2 regions of the Shewanella sp. SM87 genome follow, and region 2 is predicted to be linked to the other one. Evidence: predicted binding sites of a transcription regulator. Region 2 holds the regulator's gene; the other holds the start of a gene.

Region 1 (3,406 bases), on a different contig from region 2:
TTGAGTTGGTCGATAAATTGTACTAGGCTAGAAGCTTGATTTAGATCAATCTTTTCACGCTTACCAAGGATAGTAACTTATGAAAGGTCATCCTAAAGTGGTTGGGCAACTGAATCGGGTGCTTACCTGTGAGTTGACCGCCATCAATCAATATTTCCTCCATGCCCGCATGTTTAAACATTGGGGCTTAGAGAAGTTAAACCACGTCGAATACAAAAAATCCATCCAAGATATGAAGCATGCCGATAAGCTCATCGAGCGAGTGCTGTTTTTGGAAGGTCTGCCTAATCTGCAACAACTCGAAAAACTTCGCATTGGTGAACATAGCCAAGAGATGCTCGATTGCGATCTGGCCATGGTGCAAGAGCAGCTTACATTGCTGCGTGATGCGATCAGCTTGTGTGAAGCTGAACAGGACTATGTGAGCCGCGATCTGCTGGAAGATATTCTCGAAGACGAAGAAGAGCACTTAGATTGGCTTGAGTCGCAGCAAGAGCTCATTACGCTAACCGGTATTCAAAATTATCTACAATCGCAAATTAGCGACCAATAGGAGCAAAATATGAAAGGCGATAAAGACGTCCTCGATGCGTTAAATCGACTCCTAACGGGAGAACTCTCGGCAATGGATCAGTATTTTGTCCATGCCCATATGTACGAAGATTGGGGCCTGAAAGAACTCTATGAGCGTATCGCCCATGAGTCAGATGATGAGAAAGCCCATGCAGCCAAATTAGTGCAGCGCATTTTATTCCTCGAAGGTACACCCAATGTTGCCGCCCGTGAGGCATTGAACATAGGTAAAGATGTAGAAGAAATGCTACGTAATGATCTCGCCTATGAATACAAGGTCGCGGACGATTTGCGCAAAGTGATTGCACTGTGTGAGCAGAAGCAAGATTACCAGACCCGCGAAATCCTTGAAGTATTACTCGACGATACAGAGTCTGACCATATGTATTGGCTCGAAAAACAACTTGGGCTTATTGACCGTGTTGGATTGCAAAACTACCTGCAAACTAAGATGTGAGCCTTAGATTGTTAGGTTGAGTAAATACCTAGGTCACTGAGTGTAATGGCCTAGGAAACTCAGTTATTAAGCATGTCTGTTGTTCCTCACACTTGTCTTGTTCTCTTTTCCAGCGCTAGGCCACATCTTATTGGCCCAAATCTATCAGGAATACTTGATTACTGTTTTTATATACAGTATTTTGGCGTTGGAGGAATTCAACGTGCGAAAAATTATTCATATCGATATGGACTGCTATTTTGCTGCAGTGGAAATGCGCGACTTTCCTGAGTACCGTGGCAAGCCTTTAGCCGTAGGCGGCAGTAGCGACCGTCGCGGTGTTATCAGTACTTGTAGTTACGAGGCACGTAAATTCGGTGTACGTTCAGCAATGGCAACGGCTTATGCCTTTAAGTTGTGCCCTGAGCTGATTTTAGTACCAGGCCGGATGCAGGTTTACAAAGAAGTGTCGCTACAAATTCGTGAAATATTTTCCAGATATACCCAATTAATTGAGCCGCTTTCCTTAGATGAAGCTTATTTGGATGTGAGTGAGTGCCAACAATATAAGGGCTCTGCGACCTTGATTGCGCAGGCCATTCGTCGCGATATCTTAGCCGAAACGGGTTTAACCGCATCGGCGGGTATCGCGCCAGTAAAATTTTTAGCTAAGGTCGCCTCGGATCTGAACAAGCCAAACGGCCAATATGTCATTACGCCAGAGACGCTTTCTGAGTTTGTTAAGACCTTAACGCTGCGTAAAATTCCCGGTGTTGGTAAAGTCACCGCCGAAAAGCTCTCTTCGCTCGGGCTCAATACCTGTGGTGATGTGCAAGCTTATTCTAAACCTGAGCTCTTAGCGCGATTCGGTAAGTTTGGTGGCGTGTTGATTGAGCGTTCCCAAGGCATAGATGAACGGGGGATTTCTGCCGACAGAGAGCGCAAATCAGTGGGTGTTGAAACCACATTAGCGAAGGATATTTATAGTTTAGAGCAGTGCCAGCAGGTGATGCCGAGTTTGATCCAAGAACTGTCCTTGCGTTTAAGTCGCAGTGCTAAGGAACGCAAAATACATAAACAGGTGGTCAAACTTAAGTTTAACGATTTCAAGCAGACTACAATTGAGCACCGGAGCGATGAAGTCTCAATTGTAATGTTCTATGAGCTACTCGCACAGGCTATGGAAAGGCAAGAAGGCCGTGGCATTCGTCTATTGGGTATTTCGGTCGGCCTCGCCGATTCTACTCTTGTCGTCGCCACAAGCTTAAACGGCCAGACTCAGTTGGATTTAGCACTCTAGCCGTTTATTGAGTCGATAAGCCGCAGACTCATGCCTGCATTGGCTCAATAAGCCTCGGGTGGATTCGCCAACATAAAATCAATTAACAGTCTGACTCGTAAGGGCAGGTTGTCTCGATCGCGATACATTAAGTAGGCGGTACGCGGAATACCTTGCCACTCGGGCAGTATTTGAATGAGTTTGCCACTTCGTATCTGTTCACTCGCCATGCTGATGGGTATGAGTCCAATCCCAAGCCCCGCCACCACGGCCTGACAGGCAATCGCCATATCATCGACGGCTAATTTGATATTCCCCCTTGGTTCAAACTCGACATTTTGCCCTGTGCTATTGTGCTGTAAACGCCACGTTTTTGTGGGCTTGGCGATGATAACCGGATGCTGATCCAGCTCTTCAATGGATTGCAGCGCATGCCACTGCGTTGCCGATGTGCTGGTGCAAAGTACAAAGCTAATCGTGGTAAGTGGCCTTGCAATCCAATCGGGATCTTTAGGTTCGCCCACTCGAAAGGCGATATCGATGGCGTTTTCACTGACATCGATATTCATGTTCGACAGACTTAAATCGATATCAATATTGGGATAATGCCGTTGGAAGGCGTTGAGTGATTCACCCAGCCAGCGATAGGTTGTATTGATGGGCGCCGAGATCCGCAATTTGCCAACCGCTTGATGTTTATCCGCATGCAACTCACCAGATACCTGGTTTAACTCGATAAATAGCGGGCCGCAGCGTTCGAGATACCGCTGACCTGTGGCGGTAAGATTGACTCTATGGGCGTCTCTGTGCAGTAAACGCAGGCCTAAGGATTGTTCTAACAGATTGATTCGACGGCTTAAGGTTGAAGGTGGAATGCCTAAGTGCTGCGCCGCGAGCTTAAAACTCCCTTGCTGTGCCACTACCCAAAATAAGCGCATATCGTCTAAGGAATAATTAAGTTTCATATTTGGAATTTAAGCTCTCAATCTTGTTGGTTTTAATAATATATGAAACTTATAAACTAAGCTCAATCCCAATTACCTCCCTAGAGTCCGATATGAAATCCCATACACCTTACATGACATTCGTTTGTCTACTGATTTGCGTTTTTAGCTGGG
Region 2 (3,406 bases):
ATAAACCTTGCCACTGATCTCGGTCACGCCAGGGGTCATGTTGAACCGCATGTCCGCGGCGGTCAACGGTGGTGCGAAAAGCACCACGAGTAAACAATACAACAATTGCTTCACAAGACTTCTCCTCTGCCAATTGCGAATAGCAACTACAAAGAAGAGCAACACAGTAAGTCTCAACTCTATGCAAACTCTTCAGTTCCCAAAAAAGCTTTTTTGACTTCAACGTGCGTTGGCGGCTGTTACTTTTAATCAAGTATTGTTACTGCTGGTAATTAGCCACGCTGGCACATACTGCTGAAATAAATCTGTTCTCTATTTTTAGTGGCGCTTCGAGTTCGATAAATACTCGATTCATTGACCACGGAAGGTGATATATCATCACCGACTTAACCAACCATACTTGCTGTTTAAATATTGATCAAGATCACTTATTTATCTAATTATCTGAAAAATTGCCAAAAAAAAGCCTCACATTCATAGGTGAGGCGGCTTTCAAGGTAAAAATTAAATGAATATTTAGTGTACAGCGCTAAAAAAAGATTGCTGACCGAAGAGATTGCCTTGCTCAATGCGTACGTCGGCATGTAAGTGACTGTTTACGTCTTCAAGCACTATGCCCATAGCTCGGGCACTTTTAGCCACGATTTGTAGGCGTCGATTATCCCGCGCATCCAATGATTGAGTCCAAGTAATGACTGCACTGGACGTACCACTTGTTAGGGCTTTCTCCATCGCCCACAGGGTTTCGACTTCATCTTTAGCATGTACCAGCAAAACTCTATCCATACGCACACCTGCGCTGGCGAGCATTTGCTTGTAGCCAATACTTGGAGGGTTGATGAGCACTAACCAACGGCCCTGTTGGCTTAACTGAGCGAGTTGTGCACTCAGATGAATTAATTCTTGGCGACCTTGAGTCTTAGTTGGCATGCAGGCGATGGGCGCATGGTGCCAGTCATAGTCAGCATCACGGACTTCATCGAGCCACAGGCCCGGATGGCGGGGGGCATTGCCAAGTAGTTTATTCATAGCCAATCTCCATTACGGATCACACCGACGGCGAGTCCTTCAATTGTTAAACTTTGGAAGCCTAAATCCACTTTAATCGGGGAGTAATCTTCATTTTCGGCATGTAGATAGACTACATTACCTTTTTTTTCGAAACGTTTAACAGTGACATCGTCATCGACTCTAGCGACAACCACTTGACCATTTCTAGCTTGTTCTACTTTATGAACTGCCAGCAAATCACCTTCGAGAATACCGATATTTTTCATGCTGTCGCCCTTTACTCGCAGTAAAAAATCGGCGGCGGGATGAAACATGCTTGGGTCGACTTGGTAGTACTGTTCAACATGTTCTTGGGCGAGGATAGGTTCACCCGCGGCCACTTGGCCGATGAGCGGTAAACCTGTTTCAGTCAAATCTTCGATTTCCGCAGGCAGACGAATGCCTCGAGATGTGCCTGGCATGATCTCAATGCAGCCCTTTTTTGCCAACGCTTTAAGATGTTCTTCAGCCGCATTGGCGCTCTTAAAACCTAAACGGGTTGCGATTTCTGCCCGAGTGGGTGGCATGCCAGTATCGGCAATATTTCGTTTAATTAGCTCTAAAATTTCAGCTTGGCGTGGCGTCAAAGGTCTCATGGTGTTTCCTGTTTTTCTATACAGTTACTGTTAGTATATACAGTATTATTTGCAGCGCAAGTATTAACCACTTTTTAGCTATGTTGGAGAGAATTAGCGAATATTGCCCATAGTCTGGTATTCTATCGGGCTAGTAAACGCACTTAATTGCATAAGAATAATGCCTAAACACGACTCTCTTTGGTTGAAATCATTACGTTGGATCCAAAAACACTTAGTGCACACTATTGTGGTACCTCAGGATCCCTTTGCCGATCTGAATCTGGATGCTTCCAGACCCCTTGTTTATGTGATGAAAACAGAATCTCTCAGTGACATAGCTGCTTTGAGCGAAATAACGGCTAAGTTAGGTTTACCAAGCCCTTATGAGCCTCTAGTGGCTAATGGTGTGACTGCGCCTCGGGTTGTCTGTCTTCAAGGACGTAAGCCACTGTTTGGCGAACGTGCTGGTAATGAGCCTTTCCTCGAATGCTTTATGCGTTTGTTAGCCGTGCATAAGGAACGTCCTGAATTGGATATTCAACTTGTGCCCGTGAGCTTGTATTGGGGTCGAACGCCAGGGAAAGAAGACGACACTATGAAGGCGGCCGTATTTGAGCGGGAAAACCCGACTTGGCTGCGCAAGTGCTTGATGATTCTGTTCTTAGGTCGACATAACTTCGTGCAGTTTTCGAATGCCGTATCCCTGCGTTACATGGCTGACGAACATGGCACCGACATGGGGATTGCCCATAAGTTAGCACGGGTTGCGCGCGTGCATTTCCGTCGTCAACGTAAGGTAATGACAGGGCCTGTGCTGCCAAACCGCCAAGCACTGTTTCATTCGTTACTCAAATCTGAGTCGCTGCGCAAAGCGATTCAAGAAGAAGCCGCCAGTAAAAAGATTTCTGAGACCCAAGCGCGCGAGACGGCTATTGAGTACCTCGATGAAATAGCAGCCGATTACTCAGATAGTTTAGTGCGTATTGCCGAGCGTTTCTTAACTTGGTTGTGGAACAAGCTTTATAGCGGGATCAACATTAAAGGCGCCGAGCAAGTTCGCCAGCTGCATCACGATGGCCACGAGATTGTTTATGTGCCTTGCCATCGCAGCCACATGGATTACCTGCTGTTATCGTATATTTTGTATTATCAAGGCATGGTTCCGCCGCACATTGCTGCTGGCATCAACCTCAACTTCTGGCCCGCGGGACCTATGTTCCGTCGCGGTGGTGCCTTCTTTATCCGCCGTAGTTTTAATGGCAACAAGCTGTATACCGCAGTATTTCGTGAGTATTTAGATCAGCTGTTTGCTAAAGGTTATTCGGTGGAATACTTCTCCGAAGGTGGCCGTTCACGTACTGGCCGTCTGTTGGCGCCGAAAACTGGCATGATCGCCATGACGATGAACAGCGTACTGCGCGGTATTGAACGTCCTGTCACACTTGTGCCTGTGTATTTAGGCTATGACCATGTGATGGAAGTGGCGACTTACCATAAAGAGTTAAGCGGTAAGAAAAAGAAAAAAGAATCTGTGTGGCAGGTGTTCGGTGCCATTCGCAAATTAGGTAATTTTGGCCAAGGTTACGTGAATTTTGGCGAGCCTATTACCTTACAAAATTTCTTAAATGAGCGTGCGCCAAACTGGCGTGCTGAGTTGGCCGATGATCCCGAGCAGAAACCAAGTTGGTTAACTCCAGCGGTAAACGTGCTGGCTAATCGGGTGATGACGCGTATCAATGATGCCGCAGCCGCGAGTTCGGTGACTTTGACTAGCTTAG

The links. The regulator LexA, encoded in region 2, represses DNA repair genes until DNA is damaged. The targets are predictions, from matches to a motif close to TACTGTATNNNNATACAGTA.
Region 1: a site for LexA is predicted at 1,190-1,209, ahead of dinB (DNA polymerase IV). Genes of this name have one in related genera too.

What each region holds. Positions count from the first base shown of each region.
Region 1 is NZ_JAKKSC010000010.1:75,577-78,982, forward strand. It holds gene bfr (bacterioferritin) at 80-553, shown strand; gene bfr (bacterioferritin) at 563-1,030, shown strand; gene dinB (DNA polymerase IV) at 1,233-2,309, shown strand; gene L5M11_RS10190 (LysR family transcriptional regulator) at 2,354-3,253, opposite strand; gene L5M11_RS10195 (DMT family transporter) at 3,346-3,406, shown strand, end outside.
Region 2 is NZ_JAKKSC010000016.1:75,379-78,784, forward strand. It holds gene coxB (cytochrome c oxidase subunit II) at 1-114, opposite strand, end outside; gene L5M11_RS14000 (cell division inhibitor SulA) at 517-1,029, opposite strand; gene lexA (transcriptional repressor LexA) at 1,026-1,646, opposite strand; gene plsB (glycerol-3-phosphate 1-O-acyltransferase PlsB) at 1,807-3,406, shown strand, end outside.